DNA from 3 places in the Marinobacter sp. ANT_B65 genome. Region 2 is predicted to be linked to each of the others. Evidence: predicted binding sites of a transcription regulator. Region 2 holds the regulator's gene; each other region holds the start of a gene.
The links. Region 2 encodes LexA, which represses DNA repair genes until DNA is damaged. Its sites were predicted from a motif close to CTGTNTNNNNANACAG; they were not measured.
Positions count from the first base shown of each region.

Region 1: a site for LexA is predicted at 3,885-3,900, ahead of recA (recombinase RecA). Genes of this name have one in related genera too.
Region 3: a site for LexA is predicted at 6,447-6,462, ahead of recN (DNA repair protein RecN). Genes of this name have one in related genera too.

Region 1 is NZ_NXGV01000003.1:246,523-254,276, reverse strand. Features, by position in the region: gene CPA50_RS14265 (LysE family translocator) at 1-55, shown strand, start outside; gene fdxA (ferredoxin FdxA) at 148-471, opposite strand; gene mutS (DNA mismatch repair protein MutS) at 619-3,237, opposite strand; gene CPA50_RS14250 (nicotinamide-nucleotide amidohydrolase family protein) at 3,320-3,820, shown strand; gene recA (recombinase RecA) at 3,997-5,046, shown strand; gene CPA50_RS14240 (type IV pili methyl-accepting chemotaxis transducer N-terminal domain-containing protein) at 5,312-6,151, shown strand; gene CPA50_RS14235 (flavodoxin family protein) at 6,373-6,843, shown strand; gene CPA50_RS14230 (LysR family transcriptional regulator) at 6,859-7,754, opposite strand, start outside.
Region 2 is NZ_NXGV01000001.1:978,989-986,742, reverse strand. Features, by position in the region: gene CPA50_RS04650 (DUF1329 domain-containing protein) at 1-1,307, opposite strand, end outside; gene CPA50_RS04645 (DUF6586 family protein) at 1,570-2,076, shown strand; gene CPA50_RS04640 (hypothetical protein) at 2,115-2,375, shown strand; gene CPA50_RS04635 (cell division inhibitor SulA) at 2,385-2,894, opposite strand; gene lexA (transcriptional repressor LexA) at 2,938-3,546, opposite strand; gene CPA50_RS04625 (amidoligase family protein) at 3,792-4,793, shown strand; gene CPA50_RS04620 (gamma-glutamyl-gamma-aminobutyrate hydrolase family protein) at 4,786-5,517, shown strand; gene CPA50_RS04615 (SIMPL domain-containing protein) at 5,549-6,235, shown strand; gene CPA50_RS04610 (translocation/assembly module TamB domain-containing protein) at 6,238-7,754, opposite strand, start outside.
Region 3 is NZ_NXGV01000001.1:115,687-123,440, reverse strand. Features, by position in the region: gene carB (carbamoyl-phosphate synthase large subunit) at 1-137, opposite strand, end outside; gene carA (glutamine-hydrolyzing carbamoyl-phosphate synthase small subunit) at 228-1,358, opposite strand; gene dapB (4-hydroxy-tetrahydrodipicolinate reductase) at 1,584-2,384, opposite strand; gene dnaJ (molecular chaperone DnaJ) at 2,408-3,535, opposite strand; gene dnaK (molecular chaperone DnaK) at 3,613-5,538, opposite strand; gene grpE (nucleotide exchange factor GrpE) at 5,642-6,244, opposite strand; gene recN (DNA repair protein RecN) at 6,489-7,754, shown strand, end outside.

The sequences.
Region 1 (7,754 bases), on a different contig from region 2:
TGGGCTGACCGGGGGGTTCTTTATTGCCATGGGAGCCAGGCTGGCGGGCAATTGACTGCGGATTTCAGGGTGTAAGAGCAAAAAAGGGAAGCCTGCAGAGGCTTCCCTTTTGTCACATTCAGGCGCTTGCGTTAACCAGCACCAGAATTATTTCTCCAGATACTGAAGCTTATTGGGTTTGCCATCCCATTCTTCGGCTTCCGGGAGCGGGTCTTTTTTCTCGGTAATGTTGGGCCATTTCCCCGCCAGGTCGGCGTTGAGTTCCACAAACTGCACCTGATCGGCAGGCAGTTCATCTTCTGAGAAAATCGCTTCAGCCGGGCATTCGGGCTCGCACAGCGCACAGTCGATACACTCGTCCGGGTCGATTACCAGGAAGTTCGGGCCTTCGTAGAAGCAGTCTACCGGGCATACTTCCACACAGTCTGTGTATTTGCACTTGATGCAGTTATCGGTAACGATAAACGCCATAATCAGATCCCTGGTCCAGTGGTCAATCTCATCCGGAGCTTGTTGTCAGCTCCATGGTTCTGTTTTGATGGGCGATATTGTAGGGAGCGGCCCGCGCAGCCGCAAGCGTTTGGCTGCTATAACCTTATTACCCAGATCAACTTTCTGTCAGTTTTTCAGTAATCCTTTCAATTCATACAGCCGGTTCATCGCCTCTCTGGGTGACAACTCGTCCAGGTCGAGACTTTTCAACGTTTCCTCTACAGCGCTGGGCTCCGGACAGGCAAACATATCGCCCTGATAGACCGCCTGGCTGGGCATCGTTGATATTTTTTTCTCAACCTCGGTTATCGGCGCTGGTCTGGCTTCTGCGGGTACTGAACTGCCTTCCAGCAGTTTCAGTTGTGTTTTGGCGTTGCCGATAACGCTTTGGGGGACTCCGGCCAGCTTGGCTACCTGCAAACCGTAACTCTGGCTTGCAGGGCCTTCGTGTACGTTGTGCAGGAAAACAATGCTGTCGTCGTGCTCGGTTGCGGTCAGGTGCACGTTAACTGCGTGCTCCATGTCGTCCGCCAGTTGCGTGAGCTCAAAATAGTGGGTGGCGAACAGGGTATAGCAGCGAATTTCTTTTGCCAGGTGTTCTGCTGTAGCCCAGGCGAGGGACAGACCATCAAATGTACTGGTGCCGCGGCCAACTTCGTCCATCAGAACAAGGCTCAGCTCTGTTGCATTGTGCAGAATGTTTGCGGTCTCTGTCATTTCAACCATAAAGGTAGAACGGCCACCAGCGGTGTCATCAGAAGAACCCATGCGAGTAAAAATACGGTCCAGCGGGCCCAGTACGGCGCGGTTGGCCGGCACGAAACTCCCGGTGTATGCGAGCAGGGCAATCAAGGCTGCCTGGCGCATATAGGTGGATTTACCGCCCATGTTGGGGCCGGTAATAACCAGCATCCGGCGTTGAGTATCCATCAGCAGATTGTTGGGTACGAAAGGTTCGTCAAGAAGCTGCTCGACAACAGGGTGTCGGCCATCTTCAATTTCGAACCCCGGAGCATCGCGGAATTCAGGTGCTGCGAAGCGCAGAGTGCTTGCCCGTTCTGCGAAATTGCTGATGACATCAAGCTCTGCCAGCGCCTGAGCGGCATCCTGCAGTGGCGCGAGTTGCTCTGCGACGGTTTCAAGCACCTCGTCGTAGAGTGCTTTTTCTCTTGCCAGAGCCCGGCTTTTGGCGCTCAGGGCTTTGTCTTCAAAAACTTTCAGTTCTGGCGTTATGAAGCGCTCTGCGTTTTTCAGCGTCTGGCGACGAATGTAATCCGCTGGCGCCTGGGCAGACTGGGCCCGGCTGATCTCAATGTAATAGCCGTGCACCCGGTTATAACCTACTTTCAGGGTGCTGATTCCGGTACGTTCCCGCTCCCGGGTTTCCACGTCCAGCAAATACTGGCCAGCGTTTTCGCTGATGTTGCGCAGCTCGTCCAGTTCTTCATCAAAGCCCTCACGGATAACACCGCCTTCCCGGATTACGACCGGAGGGTTGTCTATAATCGCGCGTTCCAGGGTGTCTGCCAGCTCGGGGTACTCGCCAATTATCCCGGCCAGAGCTGCGATGTGTTGTGAGTTTACCGGCTTTAGTGTTTCCTGAAGCTCCGGCAGGGCCAGGAATGCATCCCGCAGACGGGCGAGGTCCCGGGGCCGGGCTGAGCGCAGTGCAACCCGGGCCAGTACCCGTTCAATATCGCCCACTGTCTTCAGCAGGTTATGCACCGGTTCGTAGTGGAAGCCATCAAGCAGAGCAGATACCGCTTGCTGGCGCTGCTGCACCACGGTTGCATCCCGCAGTGGTCGGTTCAGCCAGCGCCTTAGCTCCCGCCCGCCCATGGATGTTGCGGTTTTGTCCATGACCCATGCCAGCGTGTGCTGGTGGCCACCCATAAGGTTGATGTCGATTTCCAGGTTCCGGCGGCTGGTGGCATCGAGAATCACCGCTTCATCCCGGCGTTCACGGGTCAGTTTGCGGATGTGGGGCAGGGCGGTGCGTTGGGTTTCTTTGGCATACTGCAACAGGCAGCCGGCGGCACAAATGGCCAGGGTGAGATCGTCGCAGCCAAAACCCGTCAGATCACGAACCTGCAATTGTTGGGTAATGACCCGGCGAGCTGTGTCGGATTCGAACAGCCAGGGACCCTGGCGCCGGATACCGGTAAAGCCAGCCAGGACTTCCTCAAATGGAAAATCTTCGCTGATCAGTATCTCCGCCGGACGTAAACGCTGCAGTTCTCCCTGCAGGGCTTCAAGGTTTTCCAGTTCGGAAACTGCAAAACGCCCACTGGAAATATCCAGGGATGCAAAACCAAACTGCTCCTGGTGGTGGAAAATGGCAGCAAGCAGGTTGTCGCGGCGATCTTCCAGATAGGCATCATCACTGAGAGTGCCTGGGGTGACAATCCTTACAACCTGGCGGTCAACTGGCCCTTTGCTGGTTGCGGGGTCTCCGATCTGTTCGCAGATGGCGATGGATTGACCCGCTCTGACCAGCCGTGCAATGTACCCTTCAGATGCATGAAACGGGATACCGGCCATGGGAATCGGATTGCCGCCGGACTGTCCCCTTGCGGTGAGGGTTATGTCCATCAGCTCGGCAGCTTTTTTTGCGTCGTCGTAGAACAGCTCGTAAAAGTCACCCATGCGGTAGAACACCAGTTCATCCGGGTGCTGACCCTTGATCCTGAGGTATTGCTGCATCATTGGAGTGTGCTTGGAAAAATCATTCTGAGCTGCTGACATGGACAAATCCGGATAATCTTGCTTTGGGTGAAGCCAAGGATTGTAAGAAAATAACGCCCTTGATGAAATGAAGGAGAGCATTATGCCTGCCAGTGATCACGAACTCGAACAAGCTGGAAGCCAGTTGGGTGAAAAGCTGTTAGCAGAGAATCTTACCCTGATAACGGCTGAAAGTTGCACCGGAGGCTGGGTTGCAAAGGTAATGACTGATAAACCGGGGTCTTCTGCTTATGTGGTGGGGGGACTGGTGACCTACAGTAACCATGCAAAACAGAAGCTGCTGGGTGTTGCTGGCAGAACTCTGGATACCCACGGAGCTGTCAGCGAACCGGTTGTCCGGGAGATGGTTGCAGGTGCGCTGGCCACAACCGGGGCTGGTGTTGCCGTGGCTGTCAGCGGTGTTGCTGGGCCTGGGGGGGGGAGTAAAAAAAAGCCCGTGGGTACAGTCTGGTTCGCCTGGGGATCAAGTGCGGAAAACACTGAGGCGGTCGTTCAGCACTTCAGTGGTGATCGTGATCAGGTGCGCCGCCAGGCAGTTCTCTTTGCCCTGCAAGGTGTTAGCGGTTTTTTGGAAAAAGCCTGAATGTTTTCGTATCAGCCTTTCATAATCACAGGGGTTGGTCTCTTTCTCCGGGTATGCTTTAATACTGTTCAAATATACAGGGATCCTGCTGTAACCGCTGTGCAGGTTCCCTTCATTATCTCTCCGCTGGCTTGTTCTACCTTGCCGGCGGCCAAGGCAACAGAGGGTTTGCACTGATGGAAGACAACCGCAAAAAAGCATTGAGCGCTGCGCTGGGCCAGATCGAGCGCCAGTTTGGTAAGGGCGCAGTAATGAAAATGGGCGATCAGCCCCGCGAAGCCATACCTGCGGTCTCCACTGGTTCTCTGGGGCTGGATGTTGCTTTGGGTATAGGCGGCTTGCCTTACGGCCGTATTGTTGAAATTTACGGGCCTGAAAGTTCCGGTAAAACAACCCTGACTCTTCAGGTCATCGCCGAAGCGCAAAAAGCTGGCAAAACCTGTGCCTTTATAGATGCGGAGCACGCTCTGGATCCCATCTATGCTGAAAAGCTGGGTGTTAATGTGGATGACCTGCTGGTTTCCCAGCCAGATACCGGGGAGCAGGCGCTGGAAATCGCAGATATGCTCGTGCGCTCCAACGCAGTAGACGTCATTGTTGTTGACTCCGTTGCGGCGTTGACCCCGAAAGCAGAAATTGAAGGTGAAATGGGCGATAGCCACGTTGGCCTGCAGGCTCGTCTTATGTCACAGGCACTGCGTAAGCTAACGGGTAACGTGAAAAATGCCAACTGCCTGATGGTGTTTATCAACCAGATCCGTATGAAAATTGGCGTGATGTTCGGCAGTCCTGAAACGACTACGGGTGGTAACGCTCTGAAATTCTATTCGTCAGTACGCCTTGATATCCGCCGCATCGGCGCGGTTAAAGAGGGTGATGAAGTTGTTGGTAACGAAACCCGGGTTAAAGTCGTCAAGAACAAGGTAGCTCCGCCTTTCCGTCAGGCAGAGTTCCAGATTCTTTACGGCAAGGGTATTTATCACATGGCAGAAGTGCTCGATATGGGCGTTAAAGAAGGCTTTGTGGATAAATCCGGCGCCTGGTATGCCTACAACGGTGACAAAATCGGTCAGGGTAAGGCTAACGCCTGTAAGTTCCTTGAAGAAAACATGGATCTGGCCAAGGAAATTGAAGCCAAGGTACGTGAAAGGCTGATGCCGAAGCCGGTTTCCAAGAAAGACGCTGAAGCTGAAGTGCCGGCAGAAGCGGATGGTGAACTGCTTTAAGATAATCCGGAGGGTATTGTGCCCTCCAGAAAGAAATTGCTTGTTATAGCTTATGCAACTCCTCCGAATACCTCCCACCCTGCGCAATTCTGTTGCGCAGGGTGCCGGCAATAAGACATTGAAAGCGTAGAAGTAACCACAAAGAAACTAATGATTATTATCAACGCTATTTTCCTTTACGAAGTTTAGCATCAGAAACTCATAATTCTGGCGCAGGCGGTGCTTCTTTGGGCTCCCTTCTGCCCCAGTGACAGAGGAGTACCTGATGCGGCTCAGTTATAGGATGCTCAGGCGTAGCCAGTTTGCTGGCCGCCCTGTGCAAGCGGTGATTCCGCCCTTGCTAATAATTGCAACTCTGATTATCTTGCTCGCCTCTGTACCGACGAACGCTGGTGCTGAAGTATTGGCTCCTACTTCTGCGATCAACAAGGCTGGAATGCAGCGGATGTTGACTCAGCGTATCGTCAAATCCTATTTACTGATTGGCCAGGATGTCGCTGCTAACAAGGCCCAGAAACAGCTGGATGAAAGTGTGGCTCTTTTTGAGGAAAACCTCGGAGACTTGGAAGGTTTTTCACCTACACCGGAAATTACCGCATCGCTACAAGACATTCGCCGGGAATGGAACAGATTCCGTCAGCTGGCAATTGCCAGACCAGAGCATAGCCAGGCACTTGGCGTGATCGAAGGTGGCTCCCGTTTGCTTGGGCTATGCGAGGAAAATGTCGAGTTGTTTGAAACCTATTCAGGCGGAAAGAAGGGGGAGCTGATCAACCTCTCCGGGCGTCAGCGTATGTTGTCACAACGTATAGGTATGTTATATGTCGCCAAGAGCTGGAGGATCTCTGGTGAGATGCTGGACAAAGAGTTTGAGCAGGCGCTGGGTGATTTTGATCGTGCACTGACGGTTCTGACTCAATCTTCTCTTAATACCGGTGAGATAAACCAGGCTTTGAGTGAAGTTGTGGCTCAATGGAAGTTCTCACGATCGGGGTTTGAGATGGTGGAAAGCGGGCGTTATGTACCTTTTGTTATTCAGGTGACTACTGAGTCCATGCTCAAGAAAATGGATAAAATTGCGGGTTTGTACGTTTCCATTGAATAGCCCTTGAAATACATACTCTCTGGTACACCTTGATATCTGCCGTACCGGTGCGGTAAAAGGAATATAGTGAAGCTGCAGGTAACGAAGCTTGCCTTGAATTTCGCAAGAACACTATGGCTTCACTTTTCTGCCAGGTCAGTCCTCAGCATTTTGTGGAAAGGGCATTTCCCCGATGACAGGATTGGGTGGTGATCTGCTCCAGAACCGACCAGGAGGTGAGTATGGATCGCAAAAAGAAACTGCTTATTGTTGCCCATGCACCGTCTCCGAATACCCTTACCCTGCGCAACGCCGTTGCGCAGGGCGCAAGCCATGAAGATATTGAAAATGTTGCAGTAACCGTGCTGGCACCACTGGATGCCGGCCCGGATGATGTTCTTGCCTGTGACGCCATTCTCCTTGGCACCACTGAAAACCTTGGATATATGAGTGGCGCCCTCAAGGACTTTTTCGATCGCTGCTACTACCCCTGCCTGGAGAAAACCCAGGGTCTGCCTTTTACCTATTACATTCGCGCGGGTCACGACGGCACCGGAACGCGGCGTGCTATCGACAGCATTACCACCGGACTGCGCTGGAAACTTATCCAGGAGCCATTGGTCTGCCGGGGAGAATACCGGGAAGAATTCGAAGAGCAGTGTCGAGAGCTGGGTATGTACGTCGCTGCAAGTCTGGATGCGGGGCTTGTCTGAGTATCCCCGGCTTTTCTACATCCCCTCCTGATCTTCAGTCTCTGCCGATGCTTGTCTGATCGCGTCAATAAGGCAGCGTGTTGTCAGAGTAATGCCGCGGAACGATGGAGTGAGACTTTTCAGCTGTAGGGGTTCGGGCCGTGCGCTTTCGCAGACTGGCTGAAGAACCTGGTTTTCGAGCTCGTGGCGGCATGCTAACAATGGCAAACATGCAATGCCGATCCCTGCTTTGGCGGCCTCTTTCAGCATGTAGAGATCCGGAGCGATAAAGGCGGGGTTTTTGATGATTCTGGTAGTTTTTTTTACAACCCAGGGGTGGGGGTTGCCATTATCTCCCCAGGCCAGGAGTTGACCATCCCGTAGATCTGCCATGTGTGTTACATCACCAAGATTCTGGATATATTGCGGACTCGCAAGCAGTTGTTGCTGCAAGGTTGCGATCGGGCGGACTACAAGCTCGGCACTGTCCGTTGGCGAAGGGTGAACGCTGAGGCAAAGGTCGAGGTGTCGCAAAGCTGTACTGGCAAAATTCTCGGCGATGTGAACCTCATAGCGGACGTCCGGGTTCTCATTTTTGAATTGGCTCAGAACCTTGAGCAACCACTCCGACAGAATTGTTGGTATTGCCACGCGAATAAGTCCGCCAGGTCTTTCGAGAGTGTCCCAGGCACTGATCTGGGCAGCACGAGCTGCAGTCAGCATATCGAGCGCGTGTCGATAAATTTCTTCACCGATTGTCGTCAAGACCAGCCTGCGGTTGTTGCGGTTGAGCAACTGAACACCCAGTCGTTCTTCAAGGTGCCTGACTCTTTTGCTAAGGCTGGATTTTGCGACTCCCATATGCTCTGCGGCTGCAGAGAAACTACCTAGTTCTACAACCGAAGTGAACCAGAATAATTCGGTAAAGTAGT
Region 2 (7,754 bases):
AATCCGGGGTTAAAGTTGTAGGCCGGAAAATCATTATCCAGTCCATCAACGTAGTAGCGCTTCGCCTTGAGGTCGTATGTCATCTCCATGGTAGTCCAGAACACGGGTACTTGGTAATAGCTTATGTTGTGAGCTTCAGAAACCCGCCAAAGATTTCCTGCATCGTCATACTCTTCTGATAACAGGATCTGCCAGCTGTCTTCATCAATGTAGAACACACGACGATCGTAAATATGTTTGATACCAGTGCGGCGTTTCGCCTCAACAACCCACACCCTGTGCAGCTCATAGCGTGCCAGTTTCTGATTAATGTGACCTGCACGGATTACGTCATCCGGTCGGACTGACTTATCATGCAACTTGTAGGCATTGTAGGGAACGTACAACTCCCGCTTGCCCTTCAGTTCCCAGTCATACTGGTTCGGAGCTCCGTTATACATATCCTTCTGATCAACTGAGCGCAAAGATGACGAGTTAGGTAAATCCGTCTCGTAAGCCAGATTTGGTGACCGTCTCAGTCGACGGGAGCCTGAATCGTAACGCCAGGCCAGGCGCGGTGAACGCACCTGATCAAGTGTTTCGTGTACAAGCGTAATGGTACCTGCAAGCGTAGAAGGCGAAATGGTATCGGTCTTCAGATAGAAAATCTTGTTATCAATATCAGCAAGTTCTGTACCTTTCTTGCTGTAGGCGAAATAGTAATCATACTGATTAATTACCGGATTATAGGATCCATCCACCTGCGGCGTGGCTGAAGCGCTGCGAAACGAAACCTCTTCTCCCCGGTAACGCAGAATGTGATTCCACATGACTTCGAGCCCGTTTTTCGGAATCGGGAACGGACTGGTCATAATAGTGTTCCGTACTCCGTTGCCGTTATCCAGCAATTCAGCGCTCAGCGCATTCTCATACGACTTCTCATACACATGCTCTGGAAACGCGGCGGTGCGGCGGGTCTGATAAACCGGCATGAAATAACCAGGATCGTACTGGCTGAGCATCCGGATCGACCCTTCAGAGAGCTTGTCCTTATACTGATGCATGTTGTCTGCAGTGATTACAAACAAGGCTTTATCCTGCGGAAACGGATTTGCCTCAACCTCACCTTCGCGCCAGTTGGATGGCGCCTCAACCAACCCGCCAGTCCACTCAGGGATACTGCCGGAAGCATTTGCTCCCCGCTCAGCACCTACGGGAGTCAGGTCCTGCATGAGCCGGTTGGCTTCGGTTACTGACACCCCTGACAACACTTGCCCGGAAAACCCAAACGAAAGCACTGTAATGCATGCAATAAACTGGCTTCGCATTTCTAACCCCTCCAGACAATCAAAACCCATAATCAGAAGTTGATTCTCGCCAAATTCAAACATCTGTTTCAAGTGATTGTTTGTGTCTTATTGTCACCCGGGAGCAATAGAGTCAAATACAGAAGGGGTAAAGAAATCTGCGTATCGAAATGATATGATTTCAGATCATTCTATCGAGTTGGTTTCGAGCAGAGACCCTCGGCAAAATCTCCGCAGCCGGGAGCTTATCAAAGACTCCCCAAACCCACGGCAGACACGAGTAATGGCATCTCAATGGTATTCGCTGATTTCACAAAAGCTGTTTCTGGCAAGAACTCTTCTTGAAACATCGGAGCGGGCAGCCGATACCGGAAACCCGGTTAATACTTCTCAACAGCGATTGCAGCATGAAGCGGCTATTCAGGGCTCTATCGAGCTTCTACTTAGAGCCCGACGGATATTGCTGGTGATGATTGCCCGTTTCTACCAGAAGCACTCAGAGGAGCCCGGGTCCCTGGAAGAACTTGTAACCCTGATTGGGGAGCAGGCCACTGAGACAGGCCAGTTAAGAACCCTTGAGCAGGAGACCGGAAGCTGGTGGAATCATCTTGACCAGCTGGAAACCATGCAGAGCAGACCACCTACCGCACAGAAAACGGTTAATGCGGAAAATATTATTGCCGTATCTGCAGAATCAGGGCCAGACTGCTCCAGCCAGGCACAGATGAATACGCTGAACGCCATTAAAAAGTTTGCCGAAAATCTGGAAGAACAACACGGCGAGTGGTAATCGTCGCTTCCGGTATTCAACACTAAAAGGTTAATGAAATGTCACCATCGTTTTTCGAAATTGTACAATTAGGCAACGGCGACTATGCCCTGCGGCGCATTGACGACGACAGTGCACCACTGGTCAGAATTTCGTTTTCAGATGAAGCCCGGGAAATGATGGACGATCGGGATATGTCTGTAGCCAAAGCGATGATTGCTGCAGGGATAGAAGCTGCCGGAAATATTGCTCACGATATTGACTGGGAAGATGACGAGCTGGACGCTTCAGACGCACAGCCCGCTTATACTCTGCACTGATAACAACGCTCAACGCTGCCTGAGTACGACTCCGTGGCTGTTGCCCTCCGCCGCAGCTTTCTGTAACGAGTCGAAGGCCGTCTTACCCAGTTTACGCGTCCACATAACCACTGCATGACAGGTACCCGCACTCAGCGCTCTTTCTGCAAGCTGACGGGCGGGATATTCTGTGGTGGAGCGCAAAACCAGAAGCTCTCCGGCAACAATACCGTGCATTTTCTGCCACTTGCTCACCAGCGCCTGAGGAGGGTCAATCCATGCCAGCCAGCGTTTTTCCTGATTAAGCTGAGTCAGCATCGGCAGCAACAACTGAAAGTTCTCCACCTGCCCTTCTGGCAAGATAATTTCTGTCACGTTGCCAGCCGGAGTGGCGTCAGCGACACCCGGTTTCTGCCGGGTTCGAATGACGGCACGTTGTTTCCGGACGGCATGTTCCGGCGCCGGTTCAGGTAAAAAAGGTGAGCTGGGTAATATGCCCTGCTGCCACGCCATGTTCTGATTAAAACTTAGCTGTTCCATAATTCACCCGTTTTTCAATGCGTCTGCGGTTATACCAGGCTGATCAGTGCAGATCAGAGCGCCGGATAACACCTACACCCAACCCTTCAATGAACAGTTCCTGCTCCCGGAGATCGACTTCTATCGGCGCAAACTCTTCATTTTCGGCAATCAAATAGACCTTCGAACCTTCCTTTCGGAATCGTTTAACAGTCACTTCGTCACCCACTCTGGCCACGACAACCTGACCGTTATGGACATCCTGAGTGCTATGCACTGCCAGAAGGTCACCGTCAAGAATGCCAATGTCCTTCATACTCATTCCCCTGACCCGGAGCAGATAATCTGCTGACGGCGAGAAGAACTCGGGTTTGAGTGTGCAATGGTCCTCAATATGCTCCTGGGCCAGAATCGGGCTGCCTGCAGCCACCTGACCAATCACAGGCAACCCCGGGTCTTCAGCAACTTCCGGCAGACGAATACCCCGACTGGCACCAGGCACCATTTCGATAGCACCTTTACGTGCCAGTGCCCGCAGATGCTCTTCCGCGGCGTTAGCGGAGCGGAATCCAAGCTCCGCCGCTATTTCCGCGCGGGTTGGCGGGTAACCGGTCTCATCCACGGATCGACGGATAATTTCCAGTACCTGAGTCTGTCTTGCTGTCAGCTTCATTGTTGCGCTGCTCCGCTTGCTGCATGCAATGCTGATACATGCTTGGCCTGATATTTGGCGGCTTATACAGGTCGCCATCCATCCTGTTTTTTTATACAGTGATTTGACTATATACAGTGTTTTATCCAGTGTAAAGGCAGGTGACCTATTTTCTTGCAGCCCCTTAACTAACAGTGCTGCATGAGTATGTTATGGTGAAAAGTCATCATATTCACCGACACCCAGTTCTATAGGCAGTGAACCTCATGAGCAAAGCGACTCCCTGCAGAATGCCAGACATTCTGAACACCACTGACGGACAGGAACGTCGCGTGGGTGTTGAAATTGAGTTATCCGGGCTCGGTTATGGGCAGCTAGTAGATCTCACAGCAAAACTTCTTGGTGGAACCTCCGCTCTGGAATCCCGCTACGTAAGTAAACTTGAGACACCATTGGGTTGTTTTACCATCGAACTGGATTCGGATCCGGTGAAAGATCTGGACCTGACAGATGAAAGCGTGCCCGAAGTCCTCCGTGAACTCGGAGGACATGCAATGGAAGTCATAGATGCTGCGGCTGAGCGTATTGTTCCACTTGAAATTGTCAGCCCGCCTATGCGGTTTTCACAACTGCCGGAGATTGAGACTCTGGTCAAGGAACTACGCAAGGCTGGTGCACTGGGTAGCCGGGAAGCAATCTATTTTGCGTTCGGGTTGCAACTGAACCCGGAGCTTCCAGACCTTGAACCGGGCACACTGGTTCGTTACTTTCAGGCCTTTGCCGCTACCTATGACTGGCTCAAAGCCCGGCATCAACTGGATATCAGCAGAAAATTTACACCTTATATTGAACCCTGGAGCAACAATTATACGGACCTGCTGATGCGTGAGGGGTACGCCCCGGACCAGCGTCAGATGATGGTGGATTACCTGAACTCCAACCCCACGCGTAACCGGGCTCTGGATCTTCTGCCGCTGTTTGCCCATCTGGACAAGCCTCTTCTCGACAAATACGTAACAGACCCTCGCATCAAGAGCAGACCCACTCTTCATTACCGGCTGCCGGACTGTGACATCGACAACCCGGAATGGAACTTCTCCAGCGTCTGGAATGACTGGGTTGTGGTAGAGCAGGTTGCCAACAATGCGGATGACCTGGGCGAGCTTCGGGCTCTGTTCCGGGAAAGTCGCAGGATCAGCCTGCACAACCTGACACACAGCTGGCTGGAAACCTCTGAAAACTGGTTGCGCCGAAAAGGCTATGTCTGAGCGGGATTTTACGGAACACAACCTCCCCGGGCTCACTATTGGCATCAGCGGCCCCGCCCGCAAACACTTTGCCCAGCGGCTGATCAGTTTTGGTCTGAGGTTGCAGGGTGCGAGACCTTATTACATCCGTCCCGGTGCACGGGTGGACGTTTCAATGCTGGATGGCCTGGTGCTGTCAGGCGGCACACATGTTCATCCGGGTCGCTACGGCCAGGAACCCCAGGTTAGCGCACGCTACGACAAGGCGCGGGACATGACCGACTATAACCTTCTGGAGCAGGCAGAATCTGTCGGAATTCCGGTACTGGGTATCTGCCGGGGATCCCAGTTTATCAACGTATTTCATGGTGGCTCCCTGTGCCAGAACGTAACGCCGCTCCGAGTGAACACCCGGCACAGGCCGTTACTGCTGCCCATGCAAACCGTGCAGCTTGTAAGTACCAGCCGCCTGGGAAAGCTCATGCAGGCACCGGTAATTGGTGCCAACCGGATACACAGCCAGGCCATAAAACGTCTGGGTAAAAACCTGCAGGTCACAGCTGTGGACAATGACCTTTTTGTTCAGGCTATAGAAAGCACACATGGGCAATGGTTGATGGGACTGCAGTGGCATCCCGAGTACCTGCTTTATCACAGAGGGCACCGGCGGATTTTCAGCGAATTCGTTCAGGCAGCCCTGGCATTCAAACTCGCCCGGCTGGAGCCCGAATCCACCGGGACCTGACGTTAAACCCGTCAATGGGGAGGTATAATTGATGGCCAGAAATAATCGGAAAACCCTTATTTGGTGGGCCTTACCACTACTGGCACCTGGTTTAGTCATGGCCGGCGAGGTCTCTCTCACGGGAGAGGGTAGGGTTCGCTATGAACCCGACAGTGCCCGCCTTAAGTTCACTGCCACCGCAGAGCACGAGTTACCTGCAAACGCTACAGCCCAGGTGGCATCGATGGTGCAGCAATGGCACGAGGGAATCAGCAAATACAGGCCGGAACTTCAGGAGTACACGGATGCGTCGGTGAACCTTTACAGCCGCACGCTGCCGGTCGAGACGAGAGAAGCAGAACCCGAAAAGCGGGCCGTTGCTTCGCAGACCATCAGTTTTGTCATTACGGATTTATCGCTGCTGAACCCGCTTCTGCAGCAGGCCCAGGCACTCGGGCTCAATTACAACCTGGGCCCGCATCAGTTTTTTCACTCCGAAGAAGGGAGCATGGAGCGCGAAGCACTGGCACTCGCACTGGCCGATGCGAAATCCCGTTGCGAATTTGTTGCTCAGCAGATGAACCAGCAATGCGGAGACGTAGTATCTATCAACGTCAATGGTGGCCATCGCCCCGTGCCAATGATGATGGCATCCGAGGCAAGAGGGGCCGACTCCATCTCCAGTGTCGGAGAACGGGAAATCAGCGCATCGGTAAATGCGACGTTTGAACTGGACTGAACTCAGAAATCCCGGGTATAGAAAATATCCAGAGAAGCTGCCAGGCCGCTGGCAGCTTCAAGATAGAAGTGTTTGCCCAGATCATAACGCAGTGCCACGGTGCTGATCGGTTCAAAAATTCCCACCCCGTAGCGGATACTCAGTTCGTCGGTCAGATAACCACTCGCGACAACCGACGCCTGGTCTCCACTGCCCTCGGCTTCCAGCGTCAGGTCGCGAATACCAAAACCTTCTCCGATCTCGCCAGTTACCTTATTTACCTGAGTCAGTCCCAGAGATATTGCTGCCTGGCTCATCTGGCCATCATCCGTCTGCCCCCCCGGTGCCCGACCAAGCACCACATAAGACAGAGCATCTGACTGGGGCATATCCGGACTGGAAAATACCTCGGTAGTTGGTGACTGAACCGAGCCACTCAGGCGAATCCCCGCCACGACCGTATCGACTTGCCTGACAGCTTCGATATCGAGGTAGGGTTGAACAAGACTACCAACAAACAACAATCGGGCGCGCCGCAATTCCAGCTCCTGGCCGTAGGCTTCATACTGGCCATTCACAAGCTGCAGTGTGCCCCGGGTGTCCATATCGTTACCTATTCTCAGTGTGCCCTCCAGATCACCTGTCACACCGAACGCAACAAAACTCACCTGGTCTTCACCCACAACAACAGTGACATCCATATCGATGGAGCGGACAAGGGGCTCCTCCGGTTCTACTCCGACAATAACTTCATCTTCGGAAACCGAGACAGCCTGGGCCGGCAAACCTTTTATCTCGATACTACCCCGAGGCACTTCGATTCGGCCTTCCACACGCAAGGCTCCCTTGCGGAATTCAATAGCAAAATCCGGCGTTACCTCCAGGTGAGCGTATGGCTCCAGGCTGAACGGCAGCCTGTCACCAGTAATACGGATCTCACCGCCTGGTGCATCCTGCCAGTCAATCCCGCCGCGGATAAAGGCCTCACTGTGACCGTTGCTGCCAATCCGCCCGCTGACTTCCGCAGAATAACCGTCCAGTTCAACACTCACGGTCACTTCATCCATGGGCAAAGGCAGGCGAGGATCCACGACCCGGCCCTTGGTTAAACTTACCTCTCCATGTACCGCAGGCTTCATCAGCGGCCCGGAGATGCGACCCTCACCGTTCACCTCTCCGGCCACCTCTTCAAGCCCGGCGAAAAGCCCCGCCAACGCTATATCAAGACCTTCCAGCCTGAACTGACCTTCAACCGGGCGGCCATCCGCCATAGGATCCAGGGTCATACTCGCCGAAAGACTACCCAGTTCAGGGCCCGACACCCGCAACGCGACGTCCGCCTCATCCGGTTTGAGATGCAGTTCTGTCGCAAGTGTGTCGTAACCCAGACTCTCCCACTCACCATCCAGAAGAAGCTCAAATCTACCTTCACCGGCATCGAGCGTTATGTTGCCATCGGGGCCATTTTCAGTGGAAGTAAAGCCAACCTGGCCGTTAATATCCGAATACCAGCGTAAGGTCTCTGGCAGGAGCGGAGCCA
Region 3 (7,754 bases), 860 kb from region 2:
AGGATTACCCGATAACCTTCTTCACGCAGGGCTTTACAGGCCTGAGCGCCGGAGTAGTCAAATTCGCACGCCTGCCCGATCACAATCGGGCCTGCGCCCAGAATCAGGATGCTTTTAATGTCGGTCCGTTTTGGCATGTCTTGGTAAACCTGTCAGCAACGTTTAAATTCTTGCAGCGCAGAAACGCGGCGCGTGTCCGGGAAGACTTATTTCTCCGTATGCTGGCCTTACGCCCTGGAGACTTCCATCAGACGGATAAACTCATCAAATAAGTGTGCAACATCACCTGGCCCAGGGCTCGCCTCGGGGTGCCCCTGAAAGCTGAACGCAGGCTTGTCGGTACGGCGAACACCCTGCAAAGTGCCATCGAACAGAGACTTGTGGGTAACCTCCAGGACAGCAGGCAAGGATGCTTCATCAACAGCAAAACCGTGGTTCTGGCTGGTGATCATGACCGTACCCTTATCAATCCTCTGAACCGGATGATTGGCACCGTGATGACCGTGGCCCATCTTCATGCTTTTTGCTCCGCTGGCCAGCGCAAGAAGCTGGTGCCCCAGACAGATACCAAATACGGGAATCTCGGTTTCAAGCACTTCCTGGATCGCCTTGATTGCATAATCGCATGGCTCAGGATCACCCGGACCGTTGGAAAGAAATATGCCATCAGGGTTCATCGCCAGCACATCTGCGGCCGGTGTCTGCGCAGGCACCACGGTAATATCACAACCACGGGACGCGAGCATACGCAGGATGTTGAACTTGACACCATAATCCCAGGCCACAACCCTGAACTTCGCTTCACCAGCCTCAGCGTAGCCCGAGTCAAGCGACCACTCACCCTGAGCCCACTTATAGGGTTTGTCACAAGTGACCTCTTTGGCCAGGTCCATGCCTTTGAGCCCGGGGAATGCGTTAGCCAACTCCAGCGCACGCTCGGCAGTGGCGTCAGCGCCGGCTACAATCGCGCCGTTCTGCGAGCCTTTATCACGAAGAATACGCGTAAGGCGCCGGGTATCAATATCGGCAATTCCGACCACATTACTGCTTCGCAGATAGTCATCCAGCGACCCGCTACTACGCCAATTACTTGCCACCAGAGGCAGATCACGAATGATAAGGCCAGCCGCCTGAACACGATCTGATTCTACATCCTCATCATTCACACCGGTGTTACCGATGTGCGGGTATGTCAGGGTAACGAGCTGGCGGGCATATGACGGATCAGTCAGTATTTCCTGATAGCCAGTCATGGCGGTGTTGAACACCACTTCACCACTGGTTTCGCCGTCAGCGCCAATAGCAGTGCCGTAAAACAGGCTTCCGTCTGCGAGTGCAAGGATTGCGGGTGTTCTCAAGGCTTGTATCCTCATCGAGTGGCGTATCGGTTCGTCACGAACAGGAACGCAAGCGCAAATTCAGGTCGCAAAAAAGCGAGAGGGAGTAAAAACTCCGTCCCGCTTTTTGTTATCCGGGAACGGTTTTTGTCCCCGAGCTTTTAAAAGCCTACGCTTGGTGCAGTTAAACTGCCTTATTATATGGAGTATGCGGTTTTATGTCCATGCAAAATCGCCTGACAAGCACTACTTCAGCCCCAGGACATCCTGCATATCGTATAAACCAGCAGGTTTATCTTTAAGCCAAAGGGCTGCACGCATCGCGCCTTTGGCAAATGTCATGCGGCTACTGGCCTTATGAGTGACTTCAACGCGCTCACCTTCTGTAGCAAAGAGCACAGTGTGATCGCCAACAACATCACCGGCACGGATAGTTTCGAACCCGATTTCTTTGCGGGTACGCTCCCCGGTAAAACCTTCACGACCGTAGACCGCGCACTCCTTGAGATCACGACCAAGCGCATCAGCAACGACTTCGCCCATACGCAGAGCTGTTCCAGAGGGCGCATCTTTTTTGTGGCGATGATGGGCTTCAATGATTTCTACATCGTAGTCATCACCCAGAGTCGCTGCCGCAGTACGCAAGAGATTGAGAACGACATTCACGCCCACACTCATATTAGGAGCAAACACCACCTGGGTAGACTCTGCGGCCAGAGCCAACTGCTCTTTTTCAGCGCCTGACATGCCGGTTGTTCCGACGACGAGCATTTTGCCATTGGCCTTACAGAATTGCGCACTCTCCAGGGTCAGGTCCGGAAAGGTGAAATCGATGAGCACATCAAAATCATCTTTCACATCCTCCAGGGCACCCACCATCTTTACGCCGGTTTTTCCGATACTGCTCATTTCACCAGCATCAGCCCCTATAAGACTGCTACCCGGCTGGACGACAGCGGCACCAAGCGTTAGCCCTTCAGTGCCATCAACCGCCTCAATCAACACCTTACCCATGCGCCCGGCGGCGCCGATGATTGCTACCCTCATGGTCTTTTCCTATATGAAGCTGTTCAGAATTTCATTTCGTCAAAAAAGCTCTTAACACCCTCAAACCAGGAGGTCTTCTTCGGAGCGTGATTCGTACCTCCAGTACCATCAAGCGTAGCCTGGAACTCATTGAGCAACTCTTTCTGGCGCTTGGTCAGTTTAACCGGAGTTTCTACCGTCACGCGACAGAGCAGGTCACCGGAAGGGCCTCCCCGAACCGGACTGACGCCTTTATTACGTAACCGGAAGAGTTTGCCGGTCTGGGTCTCTGCAGGAATCCGGAGTTTCACCCGACCATCCAGCGTAGGCACTTCCAACTCGCCCCCCAGCGCTGCATCCACGATACTGATCGGCACCTCGCAATAAAGATTACGGCCATCACGGGTAAATATCGAATGCTCCCGCACTGACATCTGCACATACAGATCACCAGGAGGCCCACCATCCGTACCCATCTCACCCTCACCGGAGAGCCGGATACGATCACCGGTGTCAACACCCGGCGGCACTTTCACGGAGAGCGTTTTCTCCTCCTGCACCCTGCCCTGCCCATGACAGGCCTTGCATGGATTTTTGATTATCTGACCAGAGCCCCGACATGTAGGACAGGCCTGCTGAACAGTAAAGAAACCCTGCTGCATACGCACCTGCCCCATACCTTTACAGGTACCACAGGTCTCAGGCCGCGAACCTTTTTCTGCACCGCTGCCATCACAGGCCTCACATTCCTTGTGTCCCGGAATGGTGATTTTGACAGTTTTGCCCCTTACAGCCTCTTCAAGATCCAGTTCCAGGGTATATCGCAGATCAGAACCACGAGTACTGCGACCGCGACCGCCGCCACCTCCACCAAAAATATCACCGAATACATCGCCGAAGATGTCGGAGAAGTTACCACCACCCCCGAAGCCACCACCGGCCTGGCCATCTACTCCAGCATGGCCAAATTGATCATAGGCCGCCCGCTTGGACTGGTCAGCCAATATTTCATAGGCTTCGCTGGCTTCCTTGAACTTGTTCTCGGCATCTTTGTCTTCCGGGTTACGGTCGGGGTGAAACTTCATCGCGAGCTTTCGGTACGCCCGCTTGATTTCTTTCTCATCCGCATCCCGAGAGATTCCGAGAATGTCGTAATAGTCACGCTTGGCCATGCTTTAAAACCCTGTTTTTTAAACGAGGAAAACGCGGAGCAGCTCCGCGTTTTCCAACTACCTGATGTACGCCGGAATTACTTCTTCTCGTCGTCTTTAACTTCTTCAAACTCGGCATCAACCGCGTCATCAGCAGCATGAGACTGCGCTTCTTCCTGACCACCGGCCTGCTGGGCCTGGCCATCCTGATCTGCGTACATCTTCTGAGCCAGTTCGCCGGAAACTTCTGTCAGCTTCTGGGTCTTGGCTTCAATGTCGTCTTTATCAGAGCCGGTCAACGCCTCTTCCAGTTCCTTGATAGACGCTTCAATCGACTCTTTTTCGCTGTCGCTGACCTTGTCACCGGCATCTGTCAGAGTCTTGCGTACCGCGTGAACCATAGCATCGCCCTGGTTGCGGGCCTGAACCAGCTCTTCGAACTTGCGATCCTCGTCAGCATTCGCCTCGGCATCGCGAACCATTTTCTCGATTTCTTCATCATTCAGACCAGAAGAAGCCTTGATGACGATAGACTGCTCTTTGCCGGTAGCCTTGTCTTTTGCAGACACATTCAGAATACCGTTGGCATCAATATCAAAAGTTACTTCGATCTGCGGCACGCCGCGCGGTGCAGGCGGAATATCCGCCAGATCGAAACGGCCCAGCGACTTGTTCTGAGCTGCCTGTTTACGCTCACCCTGAACCACGTGAATGGTTACAGCAGTCTGGCTGTCATCCGCTGTTGAGAAGGTTTGAGACTTCTTGGTCGGGATAGTGGTGTTCTTGTCGATCAGCGGAGTCGCTACGCCACCCATGGTTTCAATACCCAGGGTCAACGGAGTCACGTCCAGCAACAGAACGTCTTTCACATCGCCTGAAAGTACAGCTGCCTGAATCGCAGCACCCATGGCAACAGCTTCGTCCGGGTTAACGTCTTTCCGGGCTTCTTTGCCAAAGAAATCTTTAACTTTTTCCTGAACCAGAGGCATACGGGTCTGGCCACCAACAAGGATAACCTCATCGATTTCACTGGCCTTCATGCCTGCATCCTTGAGAGCGACTTTACAAGGCTCCAGGCTGCGCTGAACCAGGTCTTCCACCAGCGACTCAAGCTTGGCACGGGTCAGCTTGACGTTCATGTGCTTGGGACCACTGGCATCTGCAGTAATGTACGGCAGATTAACATCAGTCTGCTGACTGCTGGAAAGCTCAATCTTGGCCTTCTCACCAGCTTCTTTCAGACGCTGCATGGCCAGGGAGTCACCACGCAGATCGATACCGCTGTCTTTCTTGAACTGGTCAGCAAGGAACTCGATAATTTTCATATCGAAATCTTCACCACCAAGGAAAGTATCACCATTGGTTGCCAGCACTTCAAACTGGTGTTCACCGTCCACATCCGCAATTTCGATAATGGAAAGGTCGAAAGTACCGCCACCCAGATCGTAAACCGCTACAGTACGGTCACCGCTCTTCCTGTCCAGACCATAGGCCAGGGCTGCTGCAGTGGGCTCGTTGATAATGCGCTTAACTTCCAGACCAGCAATTTTACCAGCATCTTTGGTAGCCTGACGCTGACTGTCATTGAAGTAAGCCGGCACAGTAATAACGGCTTCAGTCACTTTTTCGCCCAGATAATCTTCCGCAGTTTTCTTCATTTTCTTCAGAATTTCTGCAGACACCTGAGGCGGCGCCATTTTCTGGCCTTTAACCTCTACCCACGCATCACCGTTATCCGCTCCGGCAATCTTGTAGGGAACCATCTTGATATCTTTCTGAACAACATCATCGGTAAAACGACGGCCGATCAGACGCTTGATGGCGTAAATAGTGTTGTGCGGATTAGTAACCGCCTGGCGCTTGGCCGACTGGCCAACCAGAATCTCGCCATCCTCGGTGTAAGCGATAATGGATGGGGTGGTGCGGTCACCCTCGGCGTTTTCAATAACCCGGACTTTGTCGCCATCCATGATGGCCACGCACGAGTTTGTTGTTCCAAGGTCAATACCGATAATTTTGCTCATTGAATCGCTCCAGTTCTTCTGAATACTGTACTAAATAGTTGCCCGGAAAAGCTCATTCCGGCTTCTGCTGTTTGATGGATATATTGGCGCTTTAACTGTTTTTTCAAGCCTGCTCATCGATTTTTGGTGCATCCTGAGCCTTCGCTACCATCACCATTGCCGGGCGAACCACGCGCCCGTTCAGCAGGTAGCCCTTCTGAACCACAGCAACGACGCTGTTCGGCTCGGCATCCGGCGCCGAAACCAGAGACATAGCCTCATGCCGCTGGGGATCAAACGGCTCACCAATCGGATTCAGCGGCTCAACATTGAATTTTTTCAGGCTGGATTCGAGCAGGTTCAGCGTCATTTCGACACCCTGACGAATAGATGCCACCAAATCACCGGAATTTTCCTGACCTTCCGTACTTTCAACCGCCTTCTCGAGACTGTCGGCTACCGGAAGCAGTTCTTTGACAAATTTTTCCAGCGCAAACTTGTGCGCCTTTTCAACATCCATTTCTGCCCGGCGGCGCACGTTCTGCATTTCGGCCTGAGAACGTAACACCTGCTCCTGAAACTCCTTAACCTGCTCTTTAAGGGCTTCCATCTCGGAAGTTTCACCCGGCTCTGTCTCCTGCTCACTCGCTTGCGAGTCTTCGGCAGCTGCCTCAGCGGCCGCTTTCAATTCATCTATCTGCTCATTGCGGTTTTCGTCGGTGCTCATGACTACTCCTGCCAGATCTCCGGTGACCGGCTTAAACGCGGCCAGTTGAACATAGGCTCCAGCCCCACGGAGCCGGAAGAATGTTATTGCGAACGAATATGGGGCCCACTGCTCAGGTTTCAACCATCAGAGCCCCCATTACCGAAGAAAATCTCTCCTATATGTTTGCAAACATGAAAATCACTGTATATATTCACAGTCACTGTATGCACAAACAGTATCTTTTACGGTGGAGGTTATCTGCATGCTCACACAGCTCACAGTTTCCAATTACGCGATTGCCGAAAGGGTAGAACTGCAATTTGGCAAAGGCATGACAGCTCTCACCGGAGAAACAGGCGCCGGCAAATCCATAGTACTGGACGCACTGGGACTCGCCATGGGCGGTCGCGCTGACGCCGGAGCCGTCCGCCACGGAGCCAAGCGTGCAGATATAACCGCCACATTTGACGTATCCGGCATCCCCGAAGCCCTGCAATGGCTGGAGACCCACGAACTGGATGACGACAGTGACTGCATCCTGCGCCGGGCGATCAGCAAAGACGGACGATCACGAGCTTACATTAACGGCCAGCCCTGTCCCCTTGCCCACCTGAAAGACCTTGGCGGATTGCTGATGGATATTCATAGTCAGCACCAGCATCAATCTCTCCTGCGCAAAGAAACGCACCGCAAACTCGTTGACGAATTCGCTGGCGCAGAAGAACTCGCTAACCAGACCCGCGAGGCATGGAAAGCATGGAATCAGATACGCACAAAGCTGTCCGAACGGCAGCAGAACGCCGAAGAGTCTGAAGCCAGACTACAACTACTGCGCTACCAGGTCGAAGAACTTGACCGGCTCGCAATAGAAAATGGCGAGCAGGAACAGTTAGAGCAGGAACAGGCGCAATTAAGCCAGGCGGATGCAATTCTGCACAACAGCCATCAGGCTGCCCTGCTTTGCACTGAAGATGAAACGAGCGCAGCAGGCCTGATACGGCAGGCATTGCAACAGCTTGAGCAGCTTCCTGTTGCGGTCCCTGCACTGGCCGACACCATTCAGATGCTCAGCGAAGCCCAGATCCAGGTCAGTGAGGCCGGCGATAACCTTCGCCATTTTGTGGACGACTATGAGGCAGACCCCGCACGCCTTGCGGACGTTGAAGAAAGACTTAGCGCTCTTTACCAAATGGCACGCAAACACCGCATCAACCCCGAAGAGTTACCGGAATTCCACCAACGGTTAAGCGCAGAACTGGCGGAGCTTGATGGCGGAGAGGGAAGCCTGGAAAAGCTGGAAGCGGAGCTGGAAAACCAGCTCAAAAACTTCAACAAACTCGCCAGCAAGCTTTCCAAAGCCCGGTCCAAAGCAGCAGCAGAGCTGGATCAGCGTATTGCCGGTGAACTGGTTCAGCTGAGCATGCCGTCGGTACAGTTCATCACACAACTGAATCGTAACAGCCAGGATGAACCCGCACCCCACGGCGCAGAAGAATTAGAGTTTCTGGTCAGCGCCAACCCTGGTCAA